One region of the Bacillus sp. SCT118 genome, then DNA from elsewhere that is predicted to be linked to it. Evidence: riboswitches for the same ligand, from Rfam matches in the RefSeq annotation. Region 1 holds a riboswitch; the other holds the start of a gene.

What was found. A riboswitch is a leader RNA that binds a small molecule or an ion and turns the genes downstream of it on or off. The one in region 1 is predicted to bind S-adenosylmethionine.
Region 2: linked by a shared signal. The riboswitch ahead of ACQVGT_RS01135 (5-methyltetrahydropteroyltriglutamate--homocysteine S-methyltransferase) and the one ahead of mtnK (S-methyl-5-thioribose kinase) in region 1 are both predicted to bind S-adenosylmethionine.

The regions. Positions count from the first base shown of each region.
Region 1 covers NZ_CP191225.1:2,638,405-2,646,976, forward strand. The annotation lists gene mtnE (methionine-glutamine aminotransferase) at 1-1,145, opposite strand, end outside; gene ACQVGT_RS13385 (carbon-nitrogen family hydrolase) at 1,240-2,019, shown strand; SAM riboswitch class I at 2,103-2,259, shown strand; gene mtnK (S-methyl-5-thioribose kinase) at 2,353-3,546, shown strand; gene mtnA (S-methyl-5-thioribose-1-phosphate isomerase) at 3,554-4,615, shown strand; gene ACQVGT_RS13400 (hypothetical protein) at 4,649-4,774, opposite strand; gene ogt (methylated-DNA--protein-cysteine methyltransferase) at 4,865-5,362, opposite strand; gene kinE (sporulation two-component system sensor histidine kinase KinE) at 5,359-7,575, opposite strand; gene ACQVGT_RS13415 (acyltransferase family protein) at 7,828-8,572, shown strand, end outside.
Region 2 covers NZ_CP191225.1:217,964-224,994, reverse strand. The annotation lists gene ACQVGT_RS01140 (5-methyltetrahydropteroyltriglutamate--homocysteine S-methyltransferase) at 61-1,194, shown strand; SAM riboswitch class I at 1,263-1,369, shown strand; gene ACQVGT_RS01135 (5-methyltetrahydropteroyltriglutamate--homocysteine S-methyltransferase) at 1,447-2,583, shown strand; gene ACQVGT_RS01130 (3-hydroxybutyrate dehydrogenase) at 2,636-3,409, opposite strand; gene ACQVGT_RS01125 (CoA transferase subunit B) at 3,426-4,076, opposite strand; gene ACQVGT_RS01120 (CoA transferase subunit A) at 4,073-4,789, opposite strand; gene ACQVGT_RS01115 (GntP family permease) at 4,813-6,228, opposite strand; gene ACQVGT_RS01110 (methyltransferase domain-containing protein) at 6,383-7,031, opposite strand, start outside.

The sequences.
Region 1 (8,572 bases):
CGATAAGCGGCTTCCTTAAGTCTTTCTTCACTTGTTAAAAGTCCGACTCTGACGTAGCCCTCGCCATATTTACCGAAGCCGTTTCCAGCCGCAACCGCCACATTCGCTTTTTCCAGCAAAAGATCTGAGAACTGCTCAGAAGTATAGCCTTCAGGCACAGGCAGCCATGCAAAAAAAGAACCTGCAGGAGCTGTTACATCCCAGCCGATTTCCCGGCATGCCGTGATCCAAGCGTTTCTCCTGCTCTCATATCTGGCATTTTGCTCTGCCACACACGTCTGATCGGCTAACAGTGCCTCTGCTGCAGCCTCCTGAGTCGCTCTGAAAAGACTGACAAACATATGGTCTTGATAAAGATTGATCGCTTCAATGACCGAAGCGTTTCCGACGGCAAAGCCAACCCGCCATCCTGCCATGTTATACGTTTTTGACAGCGTGTAAATTTCAATTCCGATATCCTTCGCACCTTCAGTCTGCAAAAAGCTTAAAGGCTTGCAGCCGTCAAATCCTACAGCGCCGTAAGCAAAATCGTGAACGACGCAGATTCCGTTTTCAGTCGCAAAACGCACGGTATCTTCAAAGAACTCGGAAGTAGCAACAGCTCCGGTCGGATTATTCGGATAATTTAAATACATCAATTTCGCCTGTTCCCTTGCTTCAGCGGCTATGCTGCTGTAATCAGGGAGAAACGCCCTGTCCTTTACGAGCGGCATCATTTCCATCTTCGCTTTTGCAAGTGTGACACCCGACCAGTAATCAGGATAACCCGGATCGGGAACCAAAATCGTATCACCGGGATTCAACAAGCATTGCGGGAGCTCGACTAGACCGGCTTTTCCGCCGAATAATACAGCGACTTCGGTTTCCGGATCCAGATCAATGCCGTATTCTCTTTTGTAAAATGCAGCAGCCGCTGACTTCAGACGGTATGAGCCGCGAAAAGACGAATATTTATGATTCTCAGGATCAGCAACAGCTCGTTTCATCTCCTCAACAATATGCTCAGGAGTCGGCTGATCTGGATTTCCCTGTCCTAGATTGATAACGTCATGTCCTTCTGCGAGCTTTCGGTTCACTTTCTGCACCAGAGAAGCGAAGAATTGTTTAGGCAATTCCTTCAATACATGAGACTGTTCAAATTTCATCTATTCTCACCTTCTAAAAAAATCTTGAAATGATAGTCCATCATCATATATGGTTAAATGAAAAAAGTAAAGAAAAATTTGGGGTGTTAAAAAGATGAAATGGACGATATCTTGTCTTCAATTTGATATTTCATACGGAAAACCTTCGGAAAATATAAAAAAAGCTGAATTTTTCATCGAAAAAGAAAGCAAACATGCTGATGTTCTTGTTCTGCCTGAATTATGGACGACCGGATATGATCTGGCCAATCTTGATGAACTCGCTGACGAAGACGGCCGCTCCGCTCAGAGCTGGCTGAAGAAAACGGCAAAAAAACATGGTGTTCATATTGTCGCCGGATCGGTCGCTGTCAGAAAGAATTCTGATGTTTATAATACAATGTACATCGCGGATAAGGAAGGGCAAATCATTAAAGAGTACAGAAAAGCCCATCTTTTTCAGCTGATGGATGAGCATCTGTATTTATCAGCCGGTTCCGAAGACGGATACTTTGAGCTTGACGGTGTCAAAAGCTCAGGATTGATCTGTTACGATATCCGTTTTCCGGAATGGATCAGAAAACATACGACAAAAGGCGCCAACGTGCTGTTTATTTCTGCGGAATGGCCTCTTCCCCGCCTTGATCATTGGAAAAGCCTGCTTATTGCGCGGGCCATTGAAAACCAATGCTTTGTCGCAGCCTGCAATTGTACCGGTTCAAATCCGGATAATGAATTTGCAGGACATAGCCTGATTATTGATCCATGGGGGCGTGTACTTGCTGAAGGCGGCCGGGAAGAAGGCATAGTCCGAGCGGAAATCGACCTTCAAGAAAGCGCAGAAGTTCGGGAGAGCATTCCTGTTTTCGATGATATCAGAAAAGATTTATATTAAAAAATATATTGACAACTAACTATATTACCTGTTACCATGTTCATCAACTGATAAATTAGAATTGTCAAACAAGTGAATATATTCTCTTATCGAGAGTTGGGCGAGGGATTTGGCCTTTTGACCCCAACAGCAACCGACCGTAATTCCATTGTGAAATGGGGCGCAGCTTTTTCGCGCCGAGACGCTGGTCTCTTAAGGCACGGTGCTAATTCCATTCAGATCTGATCTGAGAGATAAGAGAGGCGGACATAAAAATGTTAAGCCTCCTTCTCTCTGAGAAGGAGGCTTTTTTACGGCCACATATTAAGGATTACATATTTGGAGGTTATGATGATGGGAGTCACAAAAACACCTTTATACGAAACGTTAAATGAAAGCTCCGCTGTGGCGTTGGCGGTGAAGCTTGGCCTATTTCCAAGCAAAAGTACGCTGACATGCCAGGAGATCGGAGACGGCAACTTAAATTACGTTTTTCATATTTATGATCAAGAACATGACAGAGCATTGATCATTAAACAGGCGGTTCCGTATGCAAAAGTGGTGGGAGAAAGCTGGCCGCTGACAATCGACCGTGCAAGAATCGAAAGCAGCGCTCTCATCCGTCAGGGCGAGCATGTGCCTCACCTGGTTCCAAGAGTGTTTTATTCTGATACGGAAATGGCGGTTACCGTCATGGAAGATCTCTCTCACCTCAAGATCGCAAGAAAAGGGCTGATTGAGGGTGAAAACTATCCTCATCTGTCGCAGCACATCGGTGAATTTTTAGGAAAAACACTTTTCTACTCATCAGATTACGCGCTTGAACCTAAGGTGAAAAAACAGCTTGTTAAACAGTTTACAAATCCAGAGCTATGCGACATTACGGAAAGACTTGTTTTTACAGATCCTTTCTTCGACCATGACACAAATGATTTTGAAGAAGAGCTTCGTCCTTTTGTCGAAAAGCTCTGGAATAATGACAGCGTTAAAATCGAAGCCGCTAAGCTGAAAAAGTCATTTTTAACGTCTGCGGAAACGTTGATTCATGGTGATTTGCATACAGGAAGCATTTTCGCAAGTGAGCACGAAACAAAGGTGATTGATCCTGAGTTTGCTTTTTACGGACCGATCGGCTTTGATGTAGGGCAATTTATCGCCAACTTATTTTTGAACGCACTCAGCCGTGACGGGGCTGACAGAGAGCCGTTATATGAACATGTCAACCAGGTCTGGGAAACGTTTGAAGAGACGTTTAGTGAATCTTGGCAGAAGGACAGTCTGGATGTTTACGCCAACATCGACGGTTACCTCACTGATACGCTCAGCCATATTTTTGAAGAAGCAATCGGATTTGCGGGCTGTGAGCTGATACGACGCACGATCGGCCTTGCCCATGTAGCTGACCTGGATACGATCGTGCCGTTTGATAAACGAATCGGCAGAAAACGCTTGGCGCTCGAAACCGGCACAGCCTTTATCGAAAAACGTTCGGAATTCAAAACGATAACAGATGTTATTGAATTATTTAAGTTACTTGTAAAGGAATGATCTATTCATGACCCATTCATTTGCTGTTCCACGTTCTGTTGAATGGAAAGAAACAGCTATTACCATTTTAAATCAGCAAAAGCTTCCTGATGAGACGGAATATTTGGAGCTGACGACGAAAGAGGATGTATTTGATGCGATTGTCACGCTCAAAGTAAGGGGCGCTCCGGCGATCGGCATTACGGCTGCCTTCGGACTGGCGCTTGCTGCCAAAAACATTGAAACAGATAATGTCACGGAATTCCGCCGCAGACTGGAAGACATCAAACAATATTTAAACAGCTCACGGCCTACCGCCATTAATTTGTCATGGGCGCTTGAGAGACTGAGTCATTCGGTCGAAAACGCGATTTCCGTAAATGAAGCAAAAACAAACCTTGTCCATGAATCCATTCAGATTCAGGTCGAGGATGAGGAAACGTGCCGGTTGATCGGCCAAAACGCCCTGCAGCTTTTCAAGAAAGGCGACAGGATCATGACAATCTGCAATGCCGGCTCAATCGCGACAAGCCGCTATGGAACGGCGCTAGCTCCGTTTTACTTGGCCAAACAAAAAGATTTGGGATTGCACATTTATGCCTGTGAAACAAGGCCTGTCCTGCAAGGTTCACGCCTTACTGCTTGGGAGCTGATGCAGGGGGGCATTGATGTCACTCTGATCACAGACAGCATGGCCGCCCATACGATGAAGGAAAAACAAATTTCCGCTGTTATCGTCGGAGCCGACCGAATTGCAAAGAACGGTGATACGGCAAATAAAATCGGCACATACGGTCTTGCTATTTTAGCAAACGCCTTTGATATTCCGTTTTTTGTCGCCGCACCTTTATCTACATTTGATACAAAGGTCAAATGCGGCGCTGATATCCCGATAGAGGAACGGGATCCCGAGGAAGTCAGGCAGATTTCCGGAGTTCGGACCGCTCCATCCAATGTGCCTGTCTTTAATCCCGCTTTCGACATTACACCTCATGATCTCATCTCAGGAATCATCACAGAAAAAGGGATTATGACCGGAAACTATGAAGAAGAGATTGAACAGCTGTTTAGAGGAGAAAAGGTGCATTAAAAAACCGCTGGACTTTGCTCATTTGGAGCCGAGTCAGCGGTTTTTTTGTTTCTTTTTGTTAACATTGATGATTTCATCTTTTTGAGCGCTTGATAAGATATGCAGTTTCACAAACAGTTCGGCAAAAACGGCAAGTTTCTCAGAGCGGCTCGGCTTCAATTGCTTTGTCCTCCTTTTTCATCAGACCAACTTTTTTAACTTAATAAAATGATATGTCGGCCGTGAAAAAAAGGGAACGTGCCATATGTTTTATTTTTCTTTATAGGAGATTCGCTCGATGTTTAGCAAAAATGCTTTGATCTCGGTTTTGCTTCCGGCGTATCCTGTTAACGCACTGTTTTTGCCGATCACTCTGTGGCACGGGATAAAAATCGGCAGGTCGTTACGTTTATTAGCCTGTCCGACAGCCCGCACCGCTTTCGGACTGCCGACCGCAGCGGCAATATCCGCATAGCTTCGGGATTCACCATATGGAATCCTCTCCAGCGCCTGCCACACTTTTTGCTGAAAAGGAGTGCCCTTTTGGCTGAGCGGCAGGGAGAATGTCTTTCTTTCGCCTGCGAAATATTCTTGAAGCTGTTGTTTCGCTTCTGCAAGATTAGGTGTTTCCTTGTGCTCAGTATTCTGAACCGTTTCTTTCCAATCCACCCAATCTTCCTGACTGAGAAATAGACGAGTGATCAGGCCCTCCTCTTCGGCAATGATAAGTTCACCGAGCGGCGTTTCGGCTGTCGTATAGTAGTTCATTCATCATTCCTTCTTTCTTCAGCATTCTGTCTGACAGGAAGCGTAATATGGAAAACGGTGCCCTTCCCTTCTTCACTTTCCACCATAATCTCGCCTTGATGTTCTTCAATAATTTTATAGCTTACCATAAGCCCAAGTCCAGTTCCCCGTTCCTTTGTCGTATAAAACGGTTCACCAAGTCGCTTTAATTTATCTTCTGTCATTCCGATTCCCTCGTCTTTTAAGGAGATAAGAACATGATCTGGATCCAATGCCTTTATCGTTACAAAAATATTTCCGCCGTCAGGCATCACTTCGATGGCGTTTTTTAATATATTGATAAAAACCTGTTTCAGCTGATTCGGTTCACAGTAAATCGGGGGAATGTCGTCAATTAAATCAAGTTGCATTTGTACATTGCTGAGATTGGCTTGCGCATTTAGAAGGTCTATCGTGTCCCTCATAATTTGGGTAACATGTTTTTCCTCATACATAATGGCCTGGGGCTTGGCTAAAATCAAGAATTCGGTGATGATGGATTCGATGCGCTTTAGTTCTGAGGTGATCACGTTGAAGTAAAGGGCGTAGTCTCCCTCGACACTCCCTTTCAGAAGCTGAATGAAGCCTTTAAGAGCAGTCATCGGATTTCTGATTTCATGAGCAATGCCGGCTGCGAGTTCGCCGACAACATGAAGGGTATCTGATTTGCGCAGGCGTTCCTCCAATTCTTTTCGCTCTGTTACGTCTTTAAAGATAGCCAAGTTCATATTTTGAATAATATTCCGTTTAAAAGAGAATTCGAGTTTTCTGTTATCACCGCTGCTCAGCAAAAATGGAATTTCGTTGTCCATTTCATCAAAATTAATCTGCCTTGCCGGTGATGCCAGATTTTCTATTTCATAAGCAGAAATAATATCTAACAGGCTGTGCTGTTTTATCTCTTCATGTGACAGTCCCAAAATATGGCTTGCTAACGGGTTGGCGTCGATGATCCTGTATTGATTGTCGAACAATACATTGCCGTCCATTGAGCCGTTGAACACTTTTCTGAATTTAAGCTCGCTTTCCCGAAGCTCCTTTTCCATCCGCTTTCTGTCGCTTACATTTCTTAAGATCGTCAAATGCTGATTTTCAAGGATTGTCCGTTTTGAAGTAAATTCAAGCTCTTTGAATTGCCCGTTCCCCATTTGAAACAGCAGCTCTTCTCTGATCTCTCCGTATTTTGCGTATTTCCTTTTCGTTATGCTGTATTTCTGCTGCGAGTCAACGAGAAAATCACACAGCTTTCTTTTCAACAGCAAATTCATCGGCAGCTCAAAAATTTTACAGGCTGATTGATTCGCTTTTACGATTCTTCCGTCATTCGACCAGATGATGATGGCGTCCATTGCATTTTCAAAGATTTCTCTGAAGCGCTCCTCACTTTTAAAGAGCTGCAGCTCCATAGACCGCTTCTCTGTGATATCCCTCATAATGGACATATAAAAACCGCTGATGATGTTTGATGTAATCGTGAATTCAAATAGTTTTTGAACTCCTGAACGAAGCTTGACAGGCAGCTCCCCCTTCGCTTTTCCCTTGCGGTTGAGCGCCTTCCAGATATTGTCGAAATCTTTTCGTGAGCCGCTGTCTATAAACTCATACAAAGATAAATGAGACAGCTCATTATGATTGATTTCAAAGCTTTTACAAAAGGACAAATTGGCATCAATAAAACCGCCATCTTTATCAAACAGGACGATTCCGTCAACTGCTCTGTCAAACAAGTCCTTAAAAAGCTGTTCATTCATAGAGAATTCCCGCTCCAGAATCTTCTTAGAAGATATGTCCCTCATGACAACAAAAAAGAAATCCTCACCAATGCCTCTTTTGGCCAGAAACTCTATGTATTTTGTTGCCCCGCAATCAAGCCTGATCGGAACCTCCTTCCACAGAAAGCCTTTTTTAAAAAACTTCTTTACGGAAAGATTCAGTTCATCCTTTGGGATTGAAAACAAAAAATCCAAAACAGAACGCTTTTTCAAATCTTCCGAGTCAACTTGAAGCATCCTTTCTGTTGCTTCATTTGCCTGAACAATCCGCATTTCGTTATCACAAATAAAAATAGCATCGAGCGTATTGTTGACAATCACTTGATGCTGATTCAATTCCTTTTTCAGTCGCGCGTTTTCTTCTTTGAGGCGATTCAGTTCCTCTCGCAGCTCCGAGTTTGTCTGGACACCAAGAGTTTCCATGCATGTACACTCCTTCTTCAAAACCTATCCCTCAATATTTCTACAAAATGCGGGAACTTCCTTCATTTGCCCTATAAATTTCAGAAAATTTCAGCGCCATTACATTACGAAGACATTTTCTACGATCCTTACCGTCACTTTACATCGACCTAACAATCAGCATTTTTTTAGATTCCTTTTTCATCTTTTATTTTAAAATATGTACCAGCAGGGAATAATCTCTTAGTGACTGATGAAAGAGAAGGTGATGCTATGAGTAAATCGCGGGACAGTTATTTCGATAACGCAAAATTTTTATTGATATTCCTTGTTGTATTCGGTCATATCCTTCGTTCCTTTATTAATGATAATCATTTTATGCTCTACCTCTACAAGTTCATTTACACATTCCATATGCCTGCATTTATTCTTGTATCCGGTTATTTCGCGAAAGGCTTTAAACGGGCGGGATATGTAAAAAAACTGGCGGTCAAGCTGATTATTCCGTATTTGATTTTCCAAATCATTTATTCCGTCTTTTATTACATTATGCAAGATGAAAGCATGGCAAATGTGAACCCGATTGATCCGCAATGGTCGTTATGGTTTCTTGTAAGCTTATTCTTTTGGAACCTGCTCCTATATCCTTTTTCAAAGCTTTCAAAGCAGTGGGCGCTGTTTGTCAGCTGCGGAATCGCCGTGCTGATCGGTTATCTGGACTTTGTCAGCAGCACGCTGAGCTTGTCACGGACATTCGTATTCTTACCGATGTTCCTTGTCGGTTTTTATTTAAATAAACATCATTTTGATTTATTGAGATCAAAACGCGGCAAACAAATTGCGCTCGGAGTGCTTGCCGCAGTATTCATCATCTGCTGGGGCATCGATTTTGACTATTCTTTTCTGTTTGGTTCAAAACCGTATTCTTCATTTGGAGACGTTACCCTGGTAAGCGGATTATCCCGAATCGGCTGGTATGTACTCGCCTTTGGGGCAACCTTCAGCTTTTTAGCGCTTG
Region 2 (7,031 bases), 1.6 Mb from region 1:
CTTCCTTCACAAAGGAAGAGCTTTTTACATGCTCAATATTTCAGAAAAGAGGCGAATAACATGGCTCAACAAACGAATGTTGCAGGACAAAAAACAGAAAAACAACGCAAAGCACCTTTCCGCGCCGATCATGTCGGCAGTTTGCTTCGTTCCGTTCCGGTGAAGGAAGCCCGGCAAAAAAAAGCGACTGGTGAGATGACAGCGGAACAGCTTCGTGATATCGAAAATCAAGAGATCACCCGCATCGTGGAAAAACAAAAAGAAATCGGTCTCAACGTGGTAACAGACGGGGAATTCCGGCGTTCCTGGTGGCATTATGACTTCCTGGAAGGGCTTGACGGTGTGGAACCGTTCATCCCGGCTGAGGGGATTCAGTTCCATAACACAAAAACGAAAGCGCGCAGCATCAAAGTGACGGGAAAACTCGATTTTACGAGCCACCCAGCGCTTGCTGATTATCAATTTTTACATGAGATTGCCGGTAACGCGACGCCAAAATTGACCATTCCCAGCCCAAATATGCTGTTTTTTGGCGAAAAGGCGGATAAAGGGATTTATGACGATCAAGAGGAATACTTTCATGATCTGGCCCAAGCGTACAAAAAAGCAATCAAAGCCTTCTATGATGCTGGCTGTCGTTATCTCCAGCTTGATGATACGTCATGGTCTCTCTTCTTTGAGGAAAAAGGCAGAGAGGTTGTCCGGGCGCTCGGCGGTGATCCAGAAACATTGCCAGCCATATTTGCCAAAACAATTAACGATGCCGTCGCAGACCGGCCTGACGATTTAACGATCACAATGCACATTTGCCGCGGCAACTTCCGCTCAACCTGGGCGGCATCAGGAGGGTACGACGCTGTAGCGGAAACGATTTTGGACGGCTTAAACCTTGACGGCCTTTTCTTGGAATACGATGATGACCGCTCAGGAAATTTTGATCCGCTCCGTTTTGTGAAACGCAAGGATCTGCAAATTGTGCTCGGCTTGATCACATCGAAATACGGCGAGCTTGAAAATCCTGAGGATGTGAAACGCCGCATCAATGAAGCCGCGCGTTTTGTCAGCTTGGACCAGCTATGCCTGAGCCCGCAGTGCGGTTTCGCCTCTACAGAAGAAGGCAACCTTCTGACAGAGGAGCAGCAATGGGCAAAGCTTCGCCATGTCATCGACATTGCCAACGATGTGTGGAGATAATCTATCATTGACAGAAATAGAAAATGTGTGAATAATAGATACTATCAGAAAATTTCATAAAAAGGTTTTCCTTATCAAGAGAGGTGGAGGGACTGGCCCTGCGATACCCGGCAACCGCTGTTTAACAGAATGGTGCTAAATCCTTTAGAGCAATGATTGCTCTTGAAGATAAGGTTGAGATTGTCACGCAAGCTCTTCCTTATCCAAAGGAAGAGCTTTTTTATATTTGAATGGAAAGAAGGAATGGACAACATGTCACACCAAACAACACCCGCAGAACAAAAATCACTTCAAAGAAAAAAACCGCCGTTTCGCGCGGATCAAGTCGGAAGCCTGTTGAGATCTGAGCCCGTTAAAAAAGCGCGGCTGCAAAAAGCGGCCGGCGAAATGACCGCTGAGCAGCTTCGCCAAATTGAAAACGATGAAATCATCCGCATTGTGGAAAAACAGAAGGAAACCGGCCTGAACGTCGTGACAGACGGTGAATTCCGCAGAGCATGGTGGCACTTTGATTTCCTGGAAAACTTAGATGGCGTTGAGCCGTTTACTCCTGAGCAAGGCATTCAATTCCATAACGTACAGACAAAAGCACGCGGCATTAAAGTCACAGGCGATATCGACTTTTCAACTCACCCAATGCTTGAAGATTATTCGTTTCTCCATAGCATTGCCGGTGACGCGACGCCAAAGATGACGATTCCAAGCCCGAATATGCTGTTTTTCCGCGGAAAACTGGAAAAGGATGCGTATAAAAAAGATTATCACCTTTTCCAGCATGATGTATCCAAAGCATATAAAAAAGCGATTCAAGCGTTTTATGACAGAGGCTGCCGCTACCTCCAGCTTGATGATACAGCGTGGGCCGTTTTCTTATCAGAAAAAGGCTTAAAACAAATCGAAGCGTTCGGAACAACGCCTGATGAGCTTCGCCAGCTGTTTGCGAAATCGATTAACGACGCGATTGCAGACCGCCCGGATGACTTGACGGTAACCATGCATATTTGCCGCGGCAACTTCCAGTCCACTTGGACAGCGGAAGGCGGCTATGACGCAGCCGCCGAAACCATTTTTGACGGTTTGAATCTTGACGGACTTTTCTTAGAGTATGATGATTCACGCTCAGGCGGTTTTGAGCCGCTCCGTTATGTAAAACGATCTGATCTTCAGCTTGTTCTTGGCTTAGTGACATCTAAATTCGGTGAGCTTGAAAATCCGGATGACGTGAAACGCCGAATCGAAGAAGCGTCCCGTTATGTAAGCTTAGACCAGCTTTGCCTCAGCCCTCAATGCGGATTTGCTTCAACTGAGGAAGGCAACAAGCTGACTGAAGAACAGCAATGGGCGAAGCTCCGCCATGTGGTTGAGATCGCTAATGATGTTTGGAAATAAGCAAAGAAAAAACACACTTGATTCCCTAGCGGAGCAAGTGTGTTTTTTTATGTCACTGTGCGGTGTAGCCCCCATCAAGGACGACAGCCTGCCCAGTGACGCCCTTCGCCTTCTCGCTTGCCAAAAACACGGCATAATCCGCAATTTCCTTGACGGAAAGCAGTCGCTTTTGCGGCACAAGCGGAAAAATGACTTGTTCAAGTACAGAGTCGTAAGGGACATTTCTCGTTTTCGACAGATCGCTAAGCTGATTGCGTACAAGCTGGGTATCGACATAACCCGGGCAGAGCGCATTGACTGTTATGCCGTGGGGCGCGCCTTCCAGCGCCCCGACTTTTGTGAGTCCAATGACGCCGTGCTTGGCGCTATTATAAGCGGATTTCCCTGCAAAGCCGACTAATCCATTAACAGACGCGATATTAATGATTCTGCCAAACTGCTGTTTTTTCATGATCGGAAAAACATGCTTCATTGCAATAAAGGGCGCCGTCAGCATGACCTTGATCAGCTGTTCAAAGGTTTCTGTCGGAAACTCTTCAATCGGAGCGACGTGCTGAATACCGGCATTGTTCACCAAAATATCCAAGCGGCCGTATCGTTTTTGGATGACGTTCACCGTATCAGCAACTTGCGCTTCCTTTGTCACATCATACGGAATGGCCGCCGCGTCCAAGCCTTCTTCTGCAAGCTTGGAGGCTGCTTGTTCACATGCTTCCGGACGGAGGTCTGAAACGATGACGCTAGCGCCTTCACGGGCGAATTCTCTTGCCATTTCGAATCCGATTCCGCCGGCAGCCCCTGTCACCAAGGCGACTTGTTTTCTCATGTCAAACACCTTCCCATTAAGAATTGAGTACAGACTGGCTTACAGCGAAATCAGCTTCTGTTTTTTCATAAACCTCTTCAATTGTGACACCATCCTGAAGCTCCGTCAGTGTCATGCGGCCGTTCACAAAATCAAATACAGCCAAATCCGTAATCAGCCTGTGCACGACTTTCTGGCCTGTCAACGGAAGGGAGCATGTTTTTTTCACCTTTGATTCACCATGCTTATTGACGTGCTCCATGATGACAACGATTCGTTTCGCCCCGTTGACGAGATCCATAGCGCCGCCCATCCCTTTTACCATTTTGCCCGGGATCATCCAATTGGCCAAATCCCCCTGCTCCGAAACCTCCATTCCGCCAAGAATAGCCAAATCGATATGCCCGCCTCTTATCATCGCGAATGACTCAGCGCTGTCAAAATAAGAGGCGCCCGTCACTTCAGTGATCGTTTCCTTTCCCGCATTGATCAAATCCGCGTCTTCCGTTCCTTCCAGAGGATAGGGGCCGATTCCGAGCAAGCCGTTTTCCGACTGAAGCATGACGTGAACGCCATCAGGTATCTCATTTGCGACAAGCGTCGGCATTCCAATCCCGAGATTCACATTCATGCCGTCCCTGATTTCTTGTACAGCCCGTTTGACCATTCGTTTTCTCGCTTCCTTCACTTGGCCTCACCCTTTCCCGATGCTTGCTGAACTGTTCGTTTTTCAATCCGTTTTTCTTGGCTCGCGCCAAGCACAACATGCTGTACGTAAATTCCCGGCGTATGGATGTGATCTGGATCGAGCTCTCCTGCTTCCACGATTTCTTCCGCCTCGGCAATCGTGATCTTGCCTGCCATGGCGGCAATGGGATTGAAATTTCTCGCCGTTTTCCTAAAAACCAAATTGCCCATGGTGTCCGCTTTCCACACTTTGACGATCGCCACATCGCCGGTAATGCCTCGCTCAAGCACATAAGTCCGGCCGCCGAATGTTTTATGTTCTTTTCCCTCGGCTATGGAGGTGCCGACGCCTGTCGCCGTATAAAATCCTGGTATGCCTGCACCGCCTGCACGAATTCTCTCAGCGAGCGTTCCTTGGGGAACAAGCTCGACCTCAAGCTCTCCGCTTAAAAACTGCCGCTCAAAAATTTTATTTTCACCGACATAGGAAGCGATCATTTTCTTGATTTGCTTGTTAGCCAGAAGCAAACCCAGCCCCCAGTCATCGATTCCGCAGTTATTGCTGACAACGGTTAAATCCTTTACTCCCTGATCTCTTATAGACAAAATGAGCTGTTCAGGGATGCCGCACAGCCCAAACCCTCCCGCGATCAGCGTATCCCCATCATGAATCAATTTCGCAGCTTCCTTGCTTGATGACAGCACTTTTCCCATATTGATGCCCCTTTCGTTTTCTTCTACACTAGACCAGTCAGGCTGTAAATCGCGATCACAGCAAATACGGCAGCCGTTTTAATGAGCGTGATCGCAAAAATATCGCGATAGGATTGCCGGTGGGTCAAACCCGTCACGGCCAGAAGCGTGATAACGGCGCCATTATGCGGCAGTGTATCCATCCCGCCTGATGCCATTGAAATGACCCGATGCATCACCTCTGGCGGAATATTGTAAGCCTGAATCGCCTGTAAGTATTGTTCTGACATCGCGCTTAATGCAATGCCCATTCCTCCTGAAGCCGAGCCGGTGATTCCCGCCAGCGCAGTTGTCGTAACGGCGCCATTTACAAGCGGATCGGTAAAAGTATGTGAAATTCCGCTGCTCAGCTTATGAAACCCCGGCAGCGCGGCGATAATGCCGCCGAACCCGTACTCGGCACCCGTATTCATAGATGCCAGCAAGGCGCCGCCAATCCCTTCATTCAGCCCTTCCTTCAATTGGGCAAACACACTTCTCCAATCAAATAAAATTGTTGTGATGATGCCAATCACTAAAGCAATCTCCACCGACCAAATAGCAGCCGCTGAAGAAATATCAAGCCTGCCGAACTCCTTTAATCCTATGGAAGAAAAATCAAATCCATTCGGATACCACTTTGGCAGGTAAATGGTGAAATATTTATTCACTGCACCGACGAGAATAAGCGGGACAAAGGCAAGCGCGTGCCGAATCGGGCTTTTGTCCGGTTCAGCCGCGGACTCAATCGATTCAGGAGCAGCATTCTGCGTATCAAAACCGCCATAGCCTTCGCCAGATGCCTGCGCTTTTTTCCGCCTTGATTCCAAATAGAGCATCCCAGCTGCCAGCACAATCACTGCGCCCATCAAGCCCAGCCAAGGGGCGGCATAAATGTCTGTTTTGAAAAACGACGTCGGGATGACATTTTGGATTTGCGGCGTTCCCGGAAGCGCGTCCATCGTAAACGTAAAAGCCCCTAAAGCAATCGTTCCCGGGATGAGGCGTTTGGGTATGTTTGCTTCTTGGAACATGTTTTTCGCAAAAGGATATACGGCAAATACGACAACAAACAGGCTGACACCGCTGTACGTCAAGACAGCACCCATCAACACAATGGCAAGTATCGCTCTTTTTGCCCCGACAAGCCGGACAATTGTTTTCGCGATTGATGCCGCAAGCCCTGCCATTTCAACGACCTTTCCAAAAATGGCACCGAGCAAAAACACTGGGAAATACAGTTTAATAAAACCCGCCATCTTCTCCATAAAAATTGATGAAAAAAAAGGAAGCACATGGCTTGGATCTGTCAGCAGCACCGCGAATAACGCGCAAATCGGCGCAAACAATATGACAGAAAATCCCCGATACGCCGTAAACATCAGCAAACCTAACGCCAATAGAATGATGATCAGTTCCACACACACATCCCCCGTTTCCGCGAACTAGAAAGCGTTTACAAAAAACCTGTCCGCATCGGCTGTTTCCGTCCCCTTTCCATATGTACGAGAAGCGTGGGCCAACTATTCCGATTAAAAAAGGAAAGCTCCTTTTTTCGGAGCTTTCCTCTGCTATTCATTTCATTCCTATTAGGATATCAACATCAACCGTAATATCGGCTGATTTCATCTCTTTCAGCAGGCTGATTCGATCTTTCGGCGCCGACCAGGCAAGCGGCGTCATCTTGAGAAGCCAGTGGATCGCCTGCTGGTCAAGCGTTTTAACATAGCGCAGCCTGACAGGACGGCTGTGTGCAGCATTTGCTGTAAAACGCTCAACAGCTGCCGCATTGGAATACGTGCGCCTTGGTGAATCAGCATATAAAAATTGCCTTAATTCTATTAAATAATCGCTTCGCGGCACTACTTTTACGAGCATGCCATCATTCTTCAGCAGTCTATGAAACTCTGCATAATTGGACGGCGAAAAAATAGACAGAACAATATCAAATTGGCGATCATGAAAAGGAGCACGCGCCACATCGGCAACAGCCCACATCTGATCTTTGAATGCCTTAGAAGCTTTTAAGATCCCATCTTTCGAAAGATCTATGCCGGTTCCTATCGCTGCTTTCCCTGCATAATCAAACCCGCAAAGCGCATTCAAATGAGAACCCTCACCGCAACCGCTGTCCAGGATGGTGAATGCCTCATGACCAGATGTGGGATGACTGATGAGTTCTGCAATCGCATCATGGAGCGGGTCAAAAAAACCACATTCTCCA